4 regions of the Paenarthrobacter sp. R1 genome follow, and region 1 is predicted to be linked to each of the others. Evidence: predicted binding sites of a transcription regulator. Region 1 holds the regulator's gene; each other region holds the start of a gene.
The links. The regulator HrcA, encoded in region 1, represses chaperone genes, less so after heat shock. The targets are predictions, from matches to a motif close to TTNGCACTCGNNNNNNNCGAGTGCNAA.

Region 1 (5,366 bases):
ACAGTGGACATCTCCCGGGATGCGTTCAACGCCAACCTCGACGCCGGGATGGCCCAAAGAGCCGTACAGCAGCTGGTCTACACGGCGTCGGCGGCGGCGTCCTCCTCGGGCCTGATCAACTCGGGCCAGCAGATCCAGGTAGTCATCCTGGTGGACGGGCACACGGACTTCATGGCGTTCGGGCAGGTGAAGCTGGGCCAGCCCATGGCACGTGATGCCTCACTGGTGGCGCCGCTGTGGATCATCGATCCTCAGGAAGATGCCTCGGTGCCCGCGGGTGCGGTGAAGTTCAACGGGCGCAGCACCGACAGTTCAAAGCCCGTGAACTGGCAGATCCTCCAGGACAACGGCTCCGGAACGCGGACCAGCAAGCTTACCGGCCAGGCGAAGCCAACCGGAGATCCCGGACAATACGGGGTTTTCTCCTTCGGGGCCACGCTGAAGCCCGGCAAGTATGAACTCCGGGTTGTTCAGGTGGATGAATCCGGCCGCGCAGACGAGACCACCCTGGACACCCGCCTCTTCAAGGTCGAGTAAGCCCTGGCCCGGGCGGTTGGGCCGGTCCGCCGTCTGCTAACGCCAGCGGCCCAGAATATCGCTCAACAGAACGACGGCGGCCGGTCCGGCCGTTGACGATCGCAACACGTGGTGCCCCAAAAGCGCCGTCACCGCGCCGGCATCACTGAGCCTGGTCACCTCACGGGGAGCCATCCCACCCTCTGGACCGACGATCAGGAGGACTTCCCTCGCGGCGTCCGGGCCGCTGTTCGAGAGGAACCCGGCCTCCTCAATCACCGAACGCAGGGAGTTCTTGGCGTCCTCGTGGAGGATCACCGCCAAATCCGCCGCGGCGGCCGCTTTGGCCAACGCTGTAGTGTCCACCAGGTCCCTGACTTCAGGAATCCAGGCCCGGCGTGCTTGTTTCGCTGCTGCAGTCACCACGGACTGCCACTTCGCGTGCGCTTTCGCGGCGCGATCGCCCTTCCACCGCACAATGGAGCGCTCCGCCTGCCAGGGGATCACAGCATCAATGCCGAGCTCGGTAGCCGTTTCGATGGCGAGTTCGTCGCGGTCTCCTTTGGCAAGCGCCTGCACGAGCACCAACCGGACAGCGGGACGTTCCTCAAAGGCTACTTCTTCCGCAACCACGGACAGCAAGCCTTGCCCTGCCTCGGAGACCCTACCCGTCAGCCTGGCACCTTCACCGTCGGAAATATCCACCGGTTCGCCCGCGGACAGACGCTTCACTGTCACGGCGTGCCGCGCCTCCGGGCCCTCCAGGACAAAGACGGAACCAGGCACCAATCCGCCAAGGCTGCCGGCGGGGGCGAAGAATACGGGGTTGCTCACCGCTACAGGTTACCGAGCTTGTCCCGCAGCTTGGCGAACATCCCGCCGCTGGCAACGAGCTTCCCGTCCGTGAACTGTTCTCCGCGGAGTTTGGCGAGTTGACGGAGCAGGTCTTCCTGGGCGGCGTCCAGCTTGGTTGGCGTCTCCACGTGCAGGTGCACTTTGAGGTCGCCGCGGCCGTAACCGCGAAGATGCGTCACGCCGAGCCCGCGCAGGGTGATGATCTCGCCGGACTGCGTACCGGCCTTCACATCGATCTCCTGCGGACCGTCGAAGGTCTCCAGGGTCAACTCCGTGCCTAGTGCGGCTGCAGTCATGGGAACACTTAGCGTGGCGTGGAGATCGTCCCCTTCGCGGATATAGGTGGAATCGCTGTTGACGCGGATCTCCACGTACAGGTCGCCTGCCGGACCACCGGCGGGGCCTGCCTCGCCCTGGCCGGACAGCTGGATACGGGTCCCCGTGGCCACACCGGCGGGCACTTTGATGGTGAGGGACCGGCGGCTGCGGATCCTGCCCTGGCCGCTGCACTCGTTGCAGGGATCCTTGATGATGGTGCCGAATCCTTCACAGGATCCGCAGGGCGCGGTGGTCATGACCTGACCCAGAATGGAGCGCACAGCGCGCTGGACCTGGCCACTGCCGCCACAAATGTCACAGCGTTCCGGGTGGGTACCCGGACGGCAGCAGCTGCCGTCACAGGTGGGGCACACAACAGCGGTGTCCACTTCGAGCTTCTTGTTGACGCCGAACACGGCGTCCTTGAGATCAATGCGCACGCTGATGAGGGCGTCCTGGCCACGGCGCACGCGGGACGCGGGCCCTCCGTGACCCCCGCCCCCGCCAAAGAAGGTGTCGAAAATGTCCTGGAAGGCAAAGCCTTGCCCGGAATAGCCGCCGCCGAAGCCGTTGTCCGTTCCGTTTTCATTGCCCGTGGCGTCGTACACCCTGCGTTTTTGCGGGTCTGACAGGACTTCGTAAGCGTGGGTCACGGCCTTGAAGCGTTCGGCGACATCCTCCCCCGGATTTACATCCGGGTGGAGCTTGCGCGCCAACTTGCGGTACGCCTTTTTGATCTCTTCCCCGGTGGCTTCCGGCGAGACTCCCAAAACGTCATAGTGGCTGCTCAAAGTCGGTATCTCTTCCTTGTTGTACTGCGGTCTTTGGTGACGGCCGGTTTCAGCCGCCGAGAATTCGGGAAAGGTAGCGCGCTACGGCGCGGACTGCCGCCATGGTGGTGGGGTAGTCCATACGGGTGGGACCGAGGACTCCAACCTTGGCGCCGGAACCGTAACCGGTAGCCACCACGGAGGCCTCGGCCAACCCGTCGTAGGGATTTTCCCGGCCGATGCTCACTGTCACGCCGCGCGGATCATCCCCCATGTCCGACAACAACCGGAGCATGACAACTTGTTCCTCAAGGGCCTCCAGCACCGGCCCTATGCTCAGGGGGAAGTCCACGTTGGAACGGGCGAGGTTGGCCGTGCCGGCCATCAGGATCCGCTCTTCCTTACTGGTATCGCTGAGGGCCTGGAGTCCGTTGGCCAGCATCTGGGCCAGTCCCCGCAGCTCCGGCGGGCACAGCGCCACCACGGACGGCAAGACCTGCGGAAGGAGGTCCATCTGCGTGCCGGCGATGCTGCCCAGGAACCGTGAACGCAGCGCCATGAGGGCCTCGTTGGCAACGTCGGCACCGGCATCGATGACCTTCTGCCCAACGCTTCCAGTGTCGGCAATCAGCACCACGAGCACTTGCTTTGGCCCGAGGAGGACGAACTCAACATGGCGCACCACGGCGCGCTTGGAGTGCGGATACTGCACGACGGCTACCTGGTTGGTCAGCTGCGACAGGAGCCTCACGGTCCGCTCAAGGATGTCGTCCATATCATCCGGCCCCTCAAGCAGGGAGTGGATGGCACGACGCTCAGCGGCCGACAAGGGCTTTACCTGGGAGATCCGGTCGACGAACAGGCGGTAGCCCTTGTCCGTCGGAATACGGCCGGCGCTGGTGTGTGGCGCTGCGATCAGCCCCTCTTCTTCAAGCACCGCCATGTCGTTGCGGATGGTCGCACTGGATACGCCCAGGTGGTGGCGTTCTACCAGGGCCTTGGAACCAACAGGCTCCCGCGAATGTACGTAGTCCTCAACAATGGCACGCAGCACTTCGAGTTTGCGTGGCTCACTCATTCCAACACCTCCTGACAGACCATCCGGCCCATGCACTGATGCACGAGGGACCTTCAGCTGACCCTTTTGCTTAGCACTCGACATGCCCAAGTGCTAACAAGTCTAGTATGAGCCACCGCGTTGCTAGCATTGAAACCGCCCGCGCAGACATCCATGGCAGGCCTGGCGGCGACTGCGGCCCGGCAGCCGTCCAAGCCCGAAGAGGTAGGTCATTCCTTGGCTTATGACACCTGGGGTCCACAGGACCTGACCGCTCCTGCCCAACAGCGGCTCCCGGAGGTACCCGTGCAGCGCGGGATGGTGCTGGAGGATGCCCAATCCGGTTGGGTGGGTGCGGTCACCCGCGTGGAAAAGTCCGGCGGGATGCACATCGTGGCCCTCGAAGACCGGCGCGGAAAAACCAAGTCCTTCCAGCTGGGCTTCGGCTTCCTGCTGGAAGGTCAGCCCATCCGGCTCCTGCCTCCCGCGCCCAAGGCGCCTGCCACTGCAGCCTCCCCCACCCGGACAGCTTCGGGTTCCGTGCGCGTCAGTGGCCAACGGGCCCAGGTGGCCAAAGCGAGCCGCATCTGGGTGGAGGGCAAGCACGATGCGGAACTCGTGGAAAAAGTATGGGGTGACGACCTCCGCGTGGAGGGCATCGTCGTCGAGCCCCTGCACGGGGTGGATGACCTCAAAGCCGCGATAGCAGCCTTCAACCCCGGCCCGGGGCGCAAACTGGGAATCCTCGTGGACCACCTCGTAGCCGGCTCCAAGGAATCGCGGATCGCCGCCGAAGCGATGACCTTGCCGGGCGCTGCCCGTAACGTCCTGATCGTGGGACACCCCTACGTGGATGTCTGGCAGGCGATCCGGCCCAAGGTCCTTGGCATCGCCCAATGGCCCGATGTTCCCCGCGGTACGGACTGGAAGACGGGGATCCTGCGCGCTTTTGGCTGGCCGCACGAGACTGCGGAGGACATCGGAATCGGCTGGCAGCGCCTTTTGGGCGCGGTCCGCACCTACGCCGACCTTGAAGCCTCCCTCCTGGGCCGCGTCGAGGAAGTCATCGACTTCCTCACTGCGCCCTGACTCCAGCGCCCGGGCGTCCGACGGCGGCGGGCGGCGGGTTGGTCCCGGAACAGCCCCGGACCCTATATTCTGGGACAGCAACACCGCAGCATTTTTTATAGCAAAGGGAACCAACGTGTCAGAGAACGCCCCAGAAGAACCGGGCAGGGCCGCAGGTCAGCCCCAGTACCATGGCGCGCCTGCAAACGCACTCCCTCTCACAGCCAGCGAGGACCGCCAGTGGGCAACCCTGGCGCACTTCGGTGGAATCCTCGGGTGCCTGCCCTCGCTGCTGATTTACTTGATTTTCCGCGACAGGGGTCCCTTTACAGCGCAGGAATCCAAGGAAGCGCTCAACTTCACGCTGCCGCCCACCATTGCAGCGGCCGTAGCGAACATCCTCGTACTGCTACCGGTTGTAGGGAACATCTTTGCCGTCATCGCCACGGCAATCTGGGTGGCACTCACGTGCTTCTCCGTCTCCGCCGGCATCCGCGTGAACCACGGCCAGCCGCACCGCTACCGCTTCAACCTTCGCTGGATCAAGTAGCGGCGACGCCGATCTTTCCGCAGGGCCGATCTTTCCGTAAGTCAGTCCGGCAGGATGCGCCGCACTACCGCATCGGCCAACAAACGTCCCTTAAGGGTCAGCACCAAGCGACCTTGGAAGGCCGCAGCAGGTTCGGCCAGGCCATCGGCTATCAAACCCGCCACAGCACGCCTGCCGTCCTTGTCCAAGCCGTCTATTGCCAGGCCTGACACAAGCCGCGCCTCCAGCATGA
Region 2 (5,366 bases), 900 kb from region 1:
TAGCGCCCGGTGAACTGGAGCGTCATGAGGAACGCCGAGATCAGCAGGAAAACATCCACACCGCCGGAGACGCGGCCGATCCAGATGTGGTAGCTGACCACCATGAGGACCGCGAGCGAACGGAGACCCTGTATTTCCGGGCGGAACTTTGACTTGGCAACGGGTCCATGAGCCCGCCTGTCGGGACGGGCGGGCTGTTGGATCGTTGATGCAGACACGTTAGGCGATTCCTCAGGGGCTATTTTGCAAAGGTTCCATCATATGCGGTTTGGAGCATGCGACCCAGTCAAGTGGCTTGCCCGGAGGCGCCGGGGAACGCCAATCAGCGCACCTTGCACTAAGGATCGGGACCGTGCCGGGGCTGCGCCCGGAGGACCAACACTGCTGTGACGAGGCAAAACGATAATAAGGATACTTAGTCAAGATTACCGACCGCAATGTGACGCATTCCACGCAAAGAATCAGCCGGTTGCCGGGCTTCCGCACCAATGACGTCGGCCGGGACCGGGAGGTGATAGGGGGACGCCCGAAAGCGGGCGGGAGGTGATAGGGGGACGCCCGAAAGCGGGCGGGAGGTGATAGAGGGACGGTTTGCAGCCGCGGCGAGGCAGCAAAAAGCCCCGGCCACTGGGCGTGACCGGGGCTCTTTGGGGCAGGCAGCCTAGTGCTGGTGGCCTGCGTGTGCGTCTTCTTCCTCGGCCGGCTTCTCGGCAACCAGGGTCTCGGTGGTGAGAACCAGGGCAGCGATCGAAGCGGCGTTGCGGAGGGCAGAGCGGGTGACCTTGACGGGGTCGATGATGCCGGCAGCCGTCAGGTCCTCGTACTCGCCGGACTTGGCGTTGAAGCCGTGGTTCGCCTCGAGCTCGGAAACCTTGGCAACCACAACGTAGCCGTCAAAGCCTGCGTTCTGGGCAATCCAGCGCAGCGGCTGGGTCAGTGCACGGCGGACGATGCCAACCGCAGCGGCGGCGTCGCCTTCGAGTGCCTTGACGGCCGGGTCCTCGTCCACGGCCTTGAGGGCGTGGATGAGGGCCGAGCCACCGCCGGAAACGATGCCTTCTTCAAGGGCGGCACGCGTAGAGGAAACAGCGTCCTCGATGCGGTGCTTCTTTTCCTTGAGCTCGACTTCGGTAGCAGCGCCAACCTTGATGACGCCGATGCCGCCGGCCAGCTTGGCCAGGCGTTCCTGCAGCTTCTCGCGGTCCCAGTCGGAGTCGGTGCGGGCGAGCTCAGCACGGAGCTGGGCAACGCGGTCCGCAACGTCCTGCTCGGTTCCGGCGCCGTCAACGATGGTGGTGTGGTCCTTGGTGACGGTGATACGGCGGGCCGTACCCAGCACCTCCAGGCCAACGGTGTCCAGGCTCAGGCCCAGGTCCGGGGAAACAACCTGCGCACCGGTGAGGGTGGCGATGTCCTGCAGCATGGCCTTGCGGCGGTCGCCGAAGCCGGGAGCCTTGACGGCAACAACGTTGAGCGTGCCGCGGATGCGGTTGACGATCAGCGTGGACAGGGCTTCGCCCTCGATGTCCTCGGCGATGATGAAGAGCGGCTTGGAGGCCTGCAGCGCCTTCTCCAGCAGCGGCAGGAATTCCTGCAGCGAGGAGATCTTGCCCTGGTTGATCAGGATCAGGGCGTCTTCGAGGACGGCTTCCTGGCGTTCTGCGTCGGTGACGAAGTACGGGGAAAGGTAGCCCTTGTCGAACTGCATGCCTTCGGTGAGGACGAGTTCGGTCTGGGTGGTGGAAGACTCTTCGATGGTGATGACACCATCCTTGCCCACCTTGCCGAAGGCCTCCGCCAGCAGTTCGCCAACCTCTTCGCTCTGCGCGGAGATGGCAGCGACGTTGGCAACCTGGGTGCCTTCGACTTCGCGGGCGTTCTCCAGCAGGCGGGCGGCAACGGCCTCGACGGAAACCTCGATGCCGCGCTTGATTTCGCCCGGTGCGGCGCCGGCTGCAACGTTGCGCAGGCCTTCCTTGACCAGGGCCTGTGCAAGCACGGTGGCGGTGGTGGTACCGTCACCGGCAACATCGTTGGTCTTGGTGGCGACTTCCTTGGCAAGCTGTGCGCCAAGGTTCTCGTAGGGGTCGTCCAGCTCAACTTCGCGGGCGATCGTCACGCCGTCGTTGGTGATCGTGGGGGCGCCCCACTTCTTGTCCAGGACGACGTTGCGGCCGCGGGGACCAAGCGTCACCTTGACGGTGTTGGCGAGCTTGTCGATACCGGCCTCGAGGGACCGGCGGGCAGCGTCGTTAAACGCAAGCTGCTTTGCCATGGTTGTGTCCTTTCAGAACGGAAAACCCGCACCGCAGGCGGCTGGAAGATATTCCAAGCGGGCCTGCAGCGCGGGATTCCAGGAAGTTACTTTACGACGATCGCGAGGACGTCGCGGGCGGACAGAACGAGGTACTCGTTGCCACCGGTCTTGACTTCGGTTCCACCGTACTTGGAGTAGATAACGACGTCGCCAACAGCTACGTCAACCGGCACGCGGTTGCCGTTGTCATCGAAGCGGCCGGGGCCGATTGCAACAACTTCGCCTTCCTGCGGCTTCTCCTGTGCGGAGTCCGGAATGACCAGGCCGGAAGCCGTGGTCTGCTCTGCTTCGAGCGGGCGAACAACAATACGATCCTCAAGAGGCTTAATCGAGACCGACACTCGGATCTCTCCTTTTCATGAGCTGATTCATGGACTAAGAACAAGGGTGCCGAGGCGTGCAACCGTCGTCGCGGTGCCGGCAGCGTACCTGGCGGTAGTGGTTAGCACCCTCACGGGGAGAGTGCTAACAAGACTCTATGTAAGGCGTTAGCACTCGGTCAAGGTGAGTGCCAGCATTTCGTCATGGGTGAACCCGGATTACTGCTCCCGGAGGTCCTCGAGATCGTAGTCATCGTCGTCGTTGCCGCCCGCTGTTCCGCGGTTCAGGTAGAGCACGACGCCGGCGCCGACAGCTACGACGCCGGAGATCACCAAACCGATGATTCCCCCTGCACGGGCGCCGCTGTGGAGTTCGCGGATATCGCGGGCCTCGTCCGTCGCGTCGCCAATGTTTTTTCCGGAGACGGAATAGGCAGCTGCGTTGAAGGCATCCAAGGCGAAAATAACGATCAACAGCGCCACGCAGACGACGGCGATGACGACGCCGGCGATCAACGCCGGGCGGGCGTAAGTAGAAAGCGACCGGCCGGGGCTATGCTCTTCGGCTCCGGAACGGGCGGAACTGTGGTCGTCCGGATTGTTGGTGTCGGAGGGCTGCGGGGTTGCGGTGTCTTCCATGAAAACAACCCTATCCGGATGATCTGGCCGGTCCCGGCCCGCAGGTCATAAACGTTAGGCTGGATGGCATGCCCCACGCTCCCCAGGACCACCTCGCGCCGTTGCTGACTACCGAAGGATGGGAGCTTCTCGCCTCGTTAGGGCCCTACAAAGAGGCCGACGCCATGGCAGTGAACCAGGAACTGCGCAAGGCCGGGCACCCGGCAGAGCTGGTCGCCGCGGTCCTTACCCAATCCCGCCTCAGGACCCGCGCGGAGGCAAAGTTCGGAGAGTTCGCCCGGCAGATGCTCTTCACCCAGGCCGGCCTGGAACAAGCCACCAGGCTCAACGTTGCGGCACGTCACGCCGAACGTTTCGCCAAGGCCGGGATTTTGCACGTAGCTGACCTGGGTTGTGGATTGGGCGCCGATTCCATGGCAATGGCCTCCATGGACATCAACGTCACCGCCGTTGAAATGGACGAGACCACAGCCGCGTGCGCCACTATCAACCTCATGCCGTTCCCCCACGCCAAGGTCCTTCATTCCGATGCCACCTCCGTTGACCTGGACGGCGTGGACGGGGTGTGGCTTGATCCGGCACGGCGCACCACGTCCACCTCCGGAACCAAGCGGATCTGGGACCCGGAAGCCTTCTCTCCGCCGTTGTCGTTCGTGGAAGGCCTTGCCGCCACGGGACGCGCCGTCGGCGTCAAGATGGGTCCGGGCATGCCCCACGAATCAGTTCCCGCAGGCTGCGAAGCGCAGTGGGTGTCCGTAGGTGGCGACGTCACCGAGGTAACGCTGTGGTTCAACGCAGTGGCGCGGCCCGGTGTCCGTCGGGCGGCCCTGGTGATCGGCCCCCAGGGCGCTGCGGAGATCACCAGCGGTGAGGATTTCGACGGCGGCCCGGCAGCCGCCGTCGGGCCCGTGGAGGGATTCCTGTACGAGCCGGACGGCGCAGTGATCCGGGCGGGCCTCGTCGCGGATGTGGCAGGAATGCTGAACGGCCACTTGGTGGACGAGCACATTGCCTACATCTGCGCGCCGGAGCTGCGCGACACGCCCTTCGCCCGCGCCTACCGGGTGCTGGACGTCATGCCATACAACGTCAAAGCCCTCAAGGCCTGGGTAAAAGCGAACGGAATCGGCGTACTGGACATCAAGAAGCGCGGAACAGCGGTCACGCCGGAAGAGCTCCGCAAGCAACTCCTGCCTGGCAAACCTGCCGGGAAAGCCGGAAAACCCAAGACAGCCACCCTGGTCCTCACCCGGATCGGGGAGGAGAGGGTGGCCGTCGTCGTGGAGCCGGTCAGCGCCTGACACAGGCCCGGGGCGCTGGCGGGAGGGCCCCGGGGCCCGACCTTAGGCTTGGCGCCGCGAAAACACCGACGCTTCGCGGACCTGTTCGGGAGTGGGACGGACGCCCGTGTACAGAACGAACTGTTCTTCCGCCTGGATGGCAATCACTTCCGCTCCCGTGATGACGGGCTTGCCGGCCTGGCGCGCCGCAGCGATCAGCGGAGTCTCAGACGGTAAGGCGACGACGTCGAACACCATCTTCGCCGCTGCAATGGTGGAGTCGTCGAAGGACTGGGCAGTCTCGTCCGCACCGGCCATGCCCAGCGGCGTGACGTTGATAATGAGGTCCGCTGTGGATTCGTTCACGTCGTCCTGCCACGTAAAGCCATACAGCGCTGCGAGCGCCCTGCCCGTGGTTTCGTTGCGCGCCACGATGGTCACGTCGGTGAACCCGGCGTCACGGAGGGCGGCGGCCACAGCTTTGGCCATCCCGCCCGCGCCCCGGAGCAATACTGAGTGGCTGGTCGGCACCTCGTGGTCCTTCAGGAGCCGCGCGATGGCAATGTAGTCGGTGTTGTAGGCGGTGAGGACGCCGTCATTGTTCACGATCGTGTTGACGGAGTCGATGGCCTTCGCTGAGGGGTCCATGACGTCCACCAGGTCAATGACCTGCTCCTTGTAGGGCATGGAGACTGCGGCTCCACGGATGGGAAGTCCGCGGATGCCCGCGACCGCCATGGTGATGTCGGCGGGGGCAAAGGCTTTGTAAACGAAGTTCAGGCCCAACTGGTCATAGAGATAGTTATGGAA
Region 3 (5,366 bases), 360 kb from region 1:
CCAGGTCCGGTCCTCGGAGGACAACCCCGTCACAGTGGACCGGATCATTGCGATCTCGACGTCCAGGGACCGGGCAGCCTCGTCGGCAGCTACGTCCGCTGCCGCTGCGTTGGCAGGTTCCGGGGGCGACTTCGAAGAACTGTTGCGCCGGCACAAAGCGTCCTGGCGGCGTGTCCTTCGGCCGTTCAAGGTGGAGCTTGATGCGCCCGTGCAGGTTCAGCTGGTGCTGAACCTGCACTTGTTCCACCTCCTGCAGACCTTGACTCCGCACACGGCCGAACTCGACGTCGGTGTTCCCGCCCGTGGACTGCACGGCGAGGGATACCGCGGCCACGTGTTTTGGGACGAGCTGTTTGTCCTCCCGGTCCTGAACCCGCGCATGCCCGAGGTTTCCAAAGCCCTCTTGGACTACCGTTGGCGGCGGCTGCCCGCCGCCCGTCGGGCCGCCGTCGCAAAGGGCTTGTCCGGTGCGCTGTTTCCGTGGCAGAGCGGCAGCGACGGCACGGAAGAAACACCGGATTGGCTTTTCAACCCGCGCTCAGGGCAGTGGGTGCCGGATTATTCGCACCTGCAGGTCCACGCCGGACTCGCAGTGGCGTTCAACGCCTGGCAGTACTTCGAATCCACCAACGACGTCCCGTGGTTGCTGGGACACGGCGCAGAGCTGCTCATAGACGTGGCACGCTGTTTTGCCTCCCTGGCCGTCCACGATCCCGGTCATCGCCGGTACCACATCCGCGGAGTGGCTGGCCCGGATGAATACCACACCTGGTTGCCCGGGCGGGATGTTCCCGGCCTGGACGACAACGCTTACACGAACGTCATGGCGGCGTGGGTTTGTGGCAAGGCCGCCGACGTCACTTCAATGTTCCCGGGCCACGAACAGGAGGAACTGCTGGAACGGCTGGGTGTCGGCAAACGCGAGCGGGCGCACTGGCGCAGGCTCTCCCGGGCCATGTATGTGCCGTTCAACAAAGACGGCCTGATCAGCCAGTTCGAAGGGTACGATCTTTTGCGGGAGCTGGACTGGGATGGCTACCGGCAAGAGTACGACAACATAGAGCGGCTGGACCTGATACTGGGGGCGGAAGGCGATGACGTCAACCGATACAAGCTCGCCAAGCAGGCGGACGTCCTCATGTTGCCGTACTTGCTGGGTGGTTCCGGCCTCATCGCGATGCTCCACCAACTGGATTACCGCATGACCGAGGCACAGCTGGCGCGGACCGTTGAGTACTACCTCGCCAGGACAGCACACGGCTCGACACTCAGCAGGGTGGCGCACGCTTCCGTCCTGGCTGCCGTGGACCCTGACCGTGCCTGGGAAAGCTACCGCGAAGCACTCGACGCGGACTTGGATGACACCCAGCACGGCACGACCAAAGCCGGTATCCACCTGGGTGCGATGGCGGGCACGGTGGACGTCATCCAAAGAAGTTTCGCGGGGCTGCGGATGGACCGTTCAGGAATCACCTTCACCCCCAATTTGCCGCACGGGCTCAACGCCGTTTCCTTCACGGTGAAGACCCAGGGGCACTGGCTGGACATCGAACTGACCACGGAACGGATCCGGGTCACGTCCTCTCCCGGCAGCGCTCCTCCGCTCCGGATCCAGGTCCGCGACCAAATACTGATGCTGCCGGCAGGGGAGAGCCGGAGTTTCAGGCTGCAGGCGGGATCGCGATGAAAAGGTTGGGGATCCTGACGAGCGGCGGCGACTGCCCGGGCGTCAATGCCGTCGTCCGGGGAGCAGTCCTGGCCGGGGTCCGTACCGGGCAGTATGACTTCGTGGGCTACCTGGACGGTTGGAGCGGCGTGCTCAGCAACAACTCCGTACCCCTGACCCTTGAATCGGTCAGGGGCCTTTCGCGCCTGGGCGGAACAATACTGGGAACCTCCCGGACCAACCCCATCACGTCCGGCGGAGCCCCGGCAGTCATCGCATCCATGGAGCGCGACCACGTTGATGGGTTGATTGCAGTGGGGGGAGAAGGCAGCCTCGCTGCTGCCCGGATCCTGGGCGAATCGGGCATCAAGGTCATCGGCGTCCCCAAGACCATCGACAACGACCTCAGCGCAACGGACTACACCTTCGGGTTCGACACCGCCGTGCAAACGGCCACCGAAGCGATCGATCGGCTGCGCACCACCGGCGAATCCCACCACAGGTGCATGATTGCCGAGGTCATGGGGCGCAACGCCGGTTGGATTGCCCTTCATGCAGGCATGGCCGCCGGAGCGCACGCCATCTTGATCCCGGAACGCCGGGTGAGCCTGGAGCAGGCAGCGGCGTGGGTCCTGTCAGCCCGGAACCGGGGCAGGGCGCCACTGGTGGTGGTGGCAGAGGCCTACGTTCCAGCAGGCCAGGATGCTCCCTACTTCCCGCGCGGACTCGATACCTTTGGCCGTCCGCGCCTGGGCGGCATCGGATACCTCTTGGAGGAACAGCTCCAGGAACTGACGGGAATCGAATGCAGGGCCACGGTCCTGGGTCACATCCAGCGGGGTGGGGCGCCCACGGCATTCGACAGGGTCCTGGCAACGCGGTTGGGAATGGCTGCCGTCCGTGCAGCATCCAAGGGGGAGTGGGGCGTGATGGTTTCCTCGCGGGGCACGGACATCACCACTGTTGCCCTTGCTGCCGCGATTGGTGAGTTGCACACGGTCCCGGAAGACCGGTATTTGGAGGCCGAAATGCTGTTTGGGTGACCTGCCCCTGCTGCCCTGCTGCCCTGCTGCCCTACTGTCGAGCGTCAGGCGAGGGAGAGGAACAGCTTCTCCAGCTCTTTCCTGTCCATCGTTTGGTCCTCCTGGATGATGCACTGCTCCAGGCCCGTGGCGATGATGGCGAAGCCGGCCCGGTCCAGCGCCTTCGAAACTGCGGCGAGCTGGGTGACAACGTCTTTGCAGTCACGGCCTTCTTCCAACATGCGGGTGACGGCGGCGAGCTGCCCCTGTGCGCGCTTGAGGCGGTTGATCACAGGCGTGAGTTCGGTGGGGTTCAGTTCCATGAGGGTGCTCCATCGGTGGGTTGCTGCCCTCCATGGTATACCCCCATGGGTGTACTGATAGCGGCGGCTGGCGACAGGCCGGGCAGGTGCCGTTCCATTCGCACCTGCCCGCAGCACGTTCTCAACTCCTGGTGATGGGAACCTTCGAGGGCGAAACTGCCGCTGTCTTTTCCGGGATGGGTGCCCGTACTTCGAGGACGCCGTCCTTGTAGGAAGCGGTCACGTCGCCTTCCTTCACGCCGTCCGGCAAAGGTATGCGGCGGACAAAGGAGCCATACCGGAACTCCGAGCGGTAGCTGTCCTTTTCCTTGTGCTCCTTCTTTTCCTGGCGTTCGGCCCGGATGGTCAGGCCGCCGTCGGAGACGGTGATTTCCGCGTCCTTTTCCGGGTCGATGCCGGGAAGTTCGGCACGGATCACCAACGTATTCCCGTCAACCACTTCCTCGACTTTGATCCCCCCGGCGCTGCTGTCGCCGTCGAACAATCTCTCGATAAGCTCCATCGGTGAGCGACGCGCATCAAGCCATTTCGTCAGCTCGGTCATGCCAGCCTCCATCTCTTATCAGCCGCGGAACCTTTCCCGGCAGTACCAGCTTTTCGCCTTGGCAACGCGGCTTCCAGAGTCCAAAGTCCCCGCCCGCGCCGGGGTCTTCCGGCCCTTACCCTGCGCCGGGGACTGCTGCAGGATGGGGACATGCCCGCGGAATTGCCGGGTGCAGGGAGGAGTCAGTTATGGGTGGACGGGTCAACCCGGAGTCGGAGCCCCAACGGCCCAACGACGGCCAGGGAAAAGGGCGTTCCCGCAAGAGGCTGACGGGTCTCCCGCTCCAAGGCAGCCCCTTGGTCCAAAGGCTGCTCCGCATCGGCAAACGCCGGGAGGCCGCGGAAGAAAAGCTGGAGCGCCGGCTGGGTGGAGATGACACGGAGACTCATAGCTGACGTTGCCCCGGGTCCCCCACCCGGCGGCCGCCAGCCCAACACGCCGGACCGGAAACGGCGTCGCCTCGGTGGGTCTGTCACCGCATCTTCAGAACCGCAGCGCCGGTGACGCGGTCGTTGGCCAGATCCTCCAGCGCACGGTCCGCTTCCGTGAAGTCGTAGGTGGTGACGGTAGGGGCCAGGCCGATCTCCGCGGCCAGGGCCAGGAAAGCGGTGCCGTCGGCCCGGGTATTGGCGGTGACGCTGCGGATCTGCCGTTCATAGAAGAGTTCATTTTCGTAATTGAGGGACGGGATGTCCGTGAGGTGGATGCCGGCAATGGCCAGGGTTCCGCCGCGATCCAACGCCCGCAGGGCGGCCGGAACCAGATCGCCCACGGGAGCAAAAAGAATGGCTGAGTCCAGGGGGACCGGCGGAGCATCGTAGGCGTCGCCGGCATAAACCGCTCCGAGGCTGAGGGCCAGGTCCCGGGCTTGTGCCGAACGGGTCATGACGTAGACCGACGCGCCTTGGCTGATGGCGATTTGGGCCGTCAAGTGGGCGGACCCGCCGAAGCCATAGATGCCCAGCCTCCCTCCCGGCGGTAGCGCAGCCCGTTCCAGGGCCCTGTAGCCAATGATCCCCGAGCACAGGAGCGGTGCCGCTTGTTCGTTGGTGAAGCGCGCAGGCAAGGCATAAGCGAAGTCCTCATTCACCGTCATGTGGTCGGCAAAGCCGCCGTCACGGTCCCACCCCGTGAATCGGGGCGCCAGGCAGAGATTCTCCTGGCCGCGCCGGCAGTGGGGGCAGTGGCCACAGGTCTGGCCGAGCCAAGCGACACCGATTCTGTCCCCGCGGGAGAAGCGGCCCCCGCTGAAACTTTCCATGACCGTCCCTACGGCCTCGTGGCCGGGGATCACCCCGGCGTGGCGGGGCGGAAGGTCGCCCTCGGCGAGATGGAGGTCGGTGCGGCAGACACCGCACACATCCACTCGCAGGAGTACCTCGCCCGGCCCGGGCCGCGGGTCCTCGCGTTCGCCCATCCTCAAAGGCTTGTCCGCTATCTTCCCCGGCACATCAACCCACCATGCACGCATGACTCTTCCTTGTCGTCGGATATCAGGAGGCTCGCACGGACCCTTCCCGCCTTCCAGAGGCGAAAGTCACGTCTGCACCGTGGTTGCCACGCGTGACGTACCGTCCCACCAGCTCGACGGCGGTACTTGCCGCCAGTGCTGTCAGCACCGAGACCAGCAGCAGGTCAGGCGGAGGCCATTCGAGCAGGAAGAACCCGCGGAGGAAATCAAGGCCCATCACCGCTGCCATCCCCACGTAGCATCCCGCCAGGACCAGTACCTTCGTTGCGTTCAGGGGCCGGGCAGTCACAGCCAGGATCCACGATCCGATGATGGTCAAGGTGATGGTGGTGGCCGAGCG
Region 4 (5,366 bases), 1.4 Mb from region 1:
GTTCCAGTTCCACGTGCTCGCCGGGATCTTCCTCCAGTGCCACCATCATCGCGTCGCGGGTCCAGAACCTGCCGGACTGGCCGATCTCCGCGAAGTCCGGATGAAGCAGGACGCCTATCCGCCCGATGTCAGCACGCACATCAGGGCGAAGGAGCTCCCGTTCCAGTGCCACGACCAGTTCTTCCGGTGTCAGCTCCGGGGCGGCGGCATCTTCCAGCTCACTGAACAGGTCCGCTTGGCCGAAAATACCGGATTCACCGAACAAAGTGGGCTCCGAATGCAGCCGTGGAGCCCGATCCAGCTTCGAGGCAGGCAGGGGGCTGGAGGGGGCAGGCGCCTTGGCGGCCGGGGCTGAAGCTGGAGCTGCGTCCGATGCGGCGGCTGGTGCCGCGTGCACAGGGACAGGCTCGGCAGCTGCTCCGGAGGCTCCGGAGAAACCGGGGCCGGTGGGCGCTGCCACGCCTTGCTGATAGGCGGTTGCAACGGCCCTGGCGCGTTCGTCCGCGGCCTCGTTGAGCTCATGGCCTGCATGGCCCTTGACCCATTCAAAGGTGTACTTGCGCCCTGCGATCGCGCGATCGATGTCCTTGAGGAGATCGACATTCAACACGGGCTTACCGTCGGCCTTGCGCCAACCCTTGCGCTTCCACCCCGGCATCCACTTGGTGATGCAGTTGATGACATATTGGCTGTCGCAGAGAATCCGCAGCTCTTCGTGCGGAATGTGGGCGGTGGAACGGAAGAGGTCCAGCACCGCCATCAGTTCGCCCATGTTGTTGGTTCCGTGGGGCCATCCACCGGCGCGCCAACAGGAGTCGTCAACATACCAGGCCCATCCGGCCGGCCCGGGATTACCGAGGGCAGAACCATCGGCGGCAGCAATAATCGTCATGCAATCAATCCTGCCAGACCTCACAGACACTGAAGCCGCGTCACTCCTCCATCGTGACCGCGGGAACCCTGCCAACTCGCCGCAATTTTCCCCACGAACCCGGCGCATTCGCGGCTTTTCGCCGATCCACTCGCCAAACGAGCCCTGGCAGGAAACGCCGACGGCGGCCCCCACCCGAAGGTGAGGACCGCCGTCGTCGTTGCTAAGCGTGATGCTGCAGGACAGGAGGCTTAGAAGCCGCCCATGCCGCCCATCTCGTCGCCGCCCGGAGCCGGAGCGTTCTTCTCCGGCTTGTCAGCAACAACAGCCTCGGTGGTCAGGAAGAGACCAGCGATGGAAGCTGCGTTCTGGAGGGCCGAACGGGTGACCTTTACGGGGTCGTTGACGCCGGCAGCCAGCAGGTCTTCGTAGACGCCGGAGGCAGCGTTCAGGCCGTGGCCGGAAGGCAGGCCGCGAACCTTGTCCACAACAACGCCCGGCTCCATGCCGGCGTTGAAAGCGATCTGCTTCAGCGGTGCGTCGATGGCAACCTTGACGATGTTGGCACCCGTGGCCTCGTCACCCTGCAGGGTGAGGTTGGCGAATGCCTTGGCGCCTGCCTGGATGAGGGCAACGCCACCACCGGCAACGATGCCTTCTTCAACAGCAGCCTTCGCGTTGCGGACGGCGTCCTCAATGCGGTGCTTGCGTTCCTTGAGCTCAACTTCGGTAGCGGCACCGGCCTTGATGACTGCAACGCCGCCGGCCAGCTTGGCCAGGCGTTCCTGCAGCTTCTCGCGGTCGTAGTCGGAATCGGAGTTCTCGATCTCGGCGCGGATCTGGGCAACACGGCCGGCGATCTGCTCGGCGTCGCCAGCACCTTCAACGATGGTGGTCTCGTCCTTGGTGACAACAACCTTGCGGGCGGTGCCGAGGAGCTCCAGTCCAGCGTTCTCCAGCTTGAGGCCTACCTCTTCGGAGATGACCTGGCCACCGGTGAGGATGGCGATGTCGGCCAGCTGGGCCTTGCGGCGGTCACCGAAGCCCGGAGCCTTGACGGCAACGGACTTGAAGGTGCCACGGATCTTGTTGACGATCAGGGTGGCCAGGGCCTCGCCCTCGATGTCTTCGGCGATGATCAGCAGCGGCTTGTTGGACTGCATGACCTTCTCCAGAACCGTGACGAGTTCCTTCACGTTGGAGATCTTGGAGTTGACGATCAGGATGTACGGGTCTTCGAGGACCGTTTCCTGGCGCTCAGCGTCGGTGACGAAGTAAGCGGAGATGTAACCCTTGTCGAAGCGCATGCCCTCGGTGAGTTCCAGCTCCAGGCCGAAGGTGTTGGATTCCTCGACCGTGATGACGCCTTCCTTGCCCACCTTGTCCAGGGCTTCGGCGATCAGTGCACCGATTTCCTGGTCACCGGCGGAGATGGAAGCCGTAGCTGCGATCTCTTCCTTGGTTTCGATTTCCTTGGCGGAAGCAAGCAGTTCGCTGATAACAGCGTCCACTGCCTTCTCGATGCCGCGCTTCAGGGACAGCGGGTCGGCGCCGGCAGCAACGTTGCGCAGGCCTTCCTTGACCAGGGCCTGTGCGAGGACAGTAGCGGTGGTGGTACCGTCGCCAGCGACGTCATCCGTCTTCTTGGCAACTTCCTTGACCAGCTCAGCACCGATCTTCTCGTAAGGATCGTCCAGCTCGATCTCCTTGGCGATGGAAACACCATCGTTGGTGATCGTGGGAGCGCCCCACTTCTTTTCGAGGACGACGTTGCGTCCACGCGGGCCGAGGGTAACCTTGACGGCGTCAGCGAGGGTGTTCAGGCCCCGCTCGAGGCCGCGGCGTGCCTCTTCATCAAATGCAATGATCTTGGCCATAACGGCGGTAGTCCTTTCGGGACAGTCGTTAAGAAGGTACCTGTCAGATGGGATGCCCGCGACGGACGGCCCTTCGCTCGCGGCCTCTGTATGCCCCGCGCTCCGGACCTCACCCCATCAGGGTGTTTCTTGTTCCTCCTTGGCAGCGGCGGTAATCCCTGCTCCGCGGACGGGGCCGAAATTAGCAGTCGATGCTTAGGAGTGCTAAATCAATAATTAGCACTCGACCGTGGAGAGTGCAAGCAGGAAGGCCTCGCTGCTACCCACAGCGAGGCCCATTCAGCCGAAAGCTGAGCCGCTAGGCTACACGCACGCTTTCAGCCTGCGGCCCCTTGAGGCCTTCGCCGAGTTCGAACTCCACGCGTTGCCCCTCTTCCAAGGCGCGGTAACCGTCCATCTGGATCGCCGACCAATGGACAAAAACGTCGTCGCCGGAATCATCCACAGTGATGAAGCCGTACCCTTTTTCGGCGTTGAACCACTTGACGGTCCCCAAAGCCATAATGCCCACACTTTCACAGAAGCTGTTGCCGGCAGCCGGGATCTCCGCGCCGGAATTCATCCACTGTAACCACTGTCACGGCCGCTTCGCTGCTCCCGGCCGGTGAGGGGCTGCTTTTGTTATTGAGGCTTAACCGAGTTCTGCCGGATGGACTCCGGATCCCTGTATTTTCGGCTGTTTACTGGTAGCCGGGTCCCACTACGACGACCAGGGGCTGCTGCACGTCCGGGGACTCCACAACGGTGGTGATGCCCAGCAGGGAAGCTACGGCATCGGCGTTCGCCTTCTGCTCCGGAGCGTTGTAGAAGACCACGGACGTCTGCTGCGGAAGTCCTCCCCAGTTTCCCACCGCGCCCAGAGCCCAGCCGTCTCCCTGAACCAACCCGGCGACGCGGCTGGCCAGCCCGGCGGTGGCAGTGCCGTTGTAAACAGCCACTGCGGTGGTCTTGTCCACAGGAGCCGGTGATGGCGTTGCAGACGGCGACTCCGAGGCAGTCGTGTCCGGAGTGGGTTCGCCCGAAGCGATAGGCGCGCTCTCCGACGTCGTGGGTGTTGCCGAAGGTGCCGCCTCGCTCTGCTGTGCGGCCGGCGTCGAGGTGCTGGAAGATGCCGGGGGCGCCACGATGCCCAGCCGCGGAAGGATCAGGAACGCCACCAGGCCAAGGACCAAGGCCACGGCGCCCACAGTGAGGACCGGCCACAGAGTAGGCCGCGGCGTTTCCGTGGCGTCCCTGTGCACACCCTGACGGGACGTGTTTTGCGGAACCCGGTCGAATTCATCCTTGGCATATTTGGTCATGGTGAAGCGTTGTCCTTGCTGGTTGCTGCTGACAGTTCAGCCGTGCGAATTATGCGTCGGACCCCAAGCGACGCGCTGTGCGCGCACGTTGGCGCGACGTACGTAGTCTACGCAGTCTCTTGATCAGCATGGGATCGTGGGCCAAGGCGTCCTCGGTATCGATCAGCGCATTCAGGATCTGGTAATAGTGCGTAGCGGAGAGATCAAACAGTTCGCGGATGGCCTGTTCCTTGGCCCCGGCGTACTTCCACCACTGCCGCTCCAGGGCCAGTATCTGCTGCTCGCGCTCACTCAACGGAGAATCTTCCCGAACACCTGCGGCCAGGTCTGCAAGGGCGAAACCGGTGCCCTGCTCCGCCATCGATTCCGGCGCGGGTTCGGCCACGGCACACTCCTCAAGACGCGGGTAAGGGGATTTCCTCCTCCCCATGTTACGGGCGAATAACACCACTGTCATTCGGAAGTGCCGCGCGTCACGGGAGACAATTGCCGGGTGACTGGTGAGGAAGCGCTCTTTGACTTGGAACCTGCAAGCCCCTCGGGTCAGGGCTTTGATGAACTGTTGGACACGCCGCTGGAGGACTTGATGGCGCCGGACTGGGCGCAGGCCCTGAGCCCGGTTGAGCCGCAGCTTCGCGCGGCACTGGGCTTCGTCGCTGCGCAGGCCGGGATGGGAGCGCAGGTTCTTCCCGCCGCCGGCAATGTGCTGAGGGCTTTTCGTCAGCCGCTGGCCGACGTCAAGGTCCTGATACTGGGACAGGACCCGTACCCCACGCCGGGACACGCCGTCGGGCTTTCCTTCTCCGTCTCCCGGGAGACGCGGCCCATCCCCCGGAGCCTGGCCAATATCTACCGCGAACTCCACGACGACCTTGGGCTGCCGCCACGCGTCCACGGCGACCTCAGTGCCTGGGCGGGGCAGGGAGTGCTGCTGTTGAACCGCGTCCTCAGCGTGAATGCCGGGAACGCAGGCTCGCACCGCGGCAAGGGATGGGAAACCATCACGACGGCGGCCGTCAAGGCCGTGGTGAACCGCACCGACGCCGACGGGCAGCCTAAGCCGCTCGTGGCCGTTCTTTGGGGGAAGGACGCGGAGTCCGTGGGGCCACTGCTGAACGGGGCACCGTCTATTGTGTCCGCACATCCAAGTCCGTTGTCGGCGTCCCGCGGATTTTTTGGGTCCAAGCCCTTCAGCCGGACGAACGAGCTGCTGCGTGAACAGGGCGCCGAACCCGTCGACTGGGAACTCCCCGTCCTGTAACCCCACGCCTTTTCGCAGCTTCCTCTGGCACATCCCACCCCCTGCTGGGGATCCCT

Region 2: groES (co-chaperone GroES) is a predicted target of HrcA. The motif match lies at 2,806-2,832, and genes of this name have one in related genera.
Region 3: QN084_RS21000 (Hsp20/alpha crystallin family protein) is a predicted target of HrcA. The motif match lies at 3,614-3,640, and genes of this name have one in related genera.
Region 4: groL (chaperonin GroEL) is a predicted target of HrcA. The motif match lies at 2,965-2,991, and genes of this name have one in related genera.

The regions. Positions count from the first base shown of each region.
Region 1 covers NZ_CP127115.1:4,773,437-4,778,802, forward strand. The annotation lists gene QN084_RS22600 (GerMN domain-containing protein) at 1-537, shown strand, start outside; gene QN084_RS22605 (16S rRNA (uracil(1498)-N(3))-methyltransferase) at 574-1,350, opposite strand; gene dnaJ (molecular chaperone DnaJ) at 1,353-2,480, opposite strand; gene hrcA (heat-inducible transcriptional repressor HrcA) at 2,530-3,537, opposite strand; gene QN084_RS22620 (DUF3097 domain-containing protein) at 3,754-4,605, shown strand; gene QN084_RS22625 (DUF4870 domain-containing protein) at 4,721-5,134, shown strand; gene hemW (radical SAM family heme chaperone HemW) at 5,176-5,366, opposite strand, start outside.
Region 2 covers NZ_CP127115.1:886,219-891,584, forward strand. The annotation lists gene QN084_RS04240 (acyltransferase family protein) at 1-218, opposite strand, end outside; gene groL (chaperonin GroEL) at 662-2,275, opposite strand; gene groES (co-chaperone GroES) at 2,362-2,658, opposite strand; gene QN084_RS04255 (hypothetical protein) at 2,857-3,276, opposite strand; gene QN084_RS04260 (THUMP-like domain-containing protein) at 3,345-4,577, shown strand; gene QN084_RS04265 (shikimate 5-dehydrogenase) at 4,620-5,366, opposite strand, start outside.
Region 3 covers NZ_CP127115.1:4,410,429-4,415,794, forward strand. The annotation lists gene QN084_RS20985 (HAD-IA family hydrolase) at 1-1,687, shown strand, start outside; gene QN084_RS20990 (6-phosphofructokinase) at 1,684-2,709, shown strand; gene QN084_RS20995 (metal-sensitive transcriptional regulator) at 2,754-3,011, opposite strand; gene QN084_RS21000 (Hsp20/alpha crystallin family protein) at 3,133-3,555, opposite strand; gene QN084_RS21005 (hypothetical protein) at 3,744-3,950, shown strand; gene QN084_RS21010 (zinc-dependent alcohol dehydrogenase family protein) at 4,028-5,026, opposite strand; gene QN084_RS21015 (HAD-IC family P-type ATPase) at 5,049-5,366, opposite strand, start outside.
Region 4 covers NZ_CP127115.1:3,405,548-3,410,913, reverse strand. The annotation lists gene QN084_RS16565 (ribonuclease HI family protein) at 1-892, opposite strand, end outside; gene groL (chaperonin GroEL) at 1,123-2,748, opposite strand; gene QN084_RS16555 (cold-shock protein) at 3,047-3,250, opposite strand; gene QN084_RS16550 (LytR C-terminal domain-containing protein) at 3,429-4,049, opposite strand; gene QN084_RS16545 (DUF3263 domain-containing protein) at 4,099-4,434, opposite strand; gene QN084_RS16540 (uracil-DNA glycosylase) at 4,543-5,310, shown strand.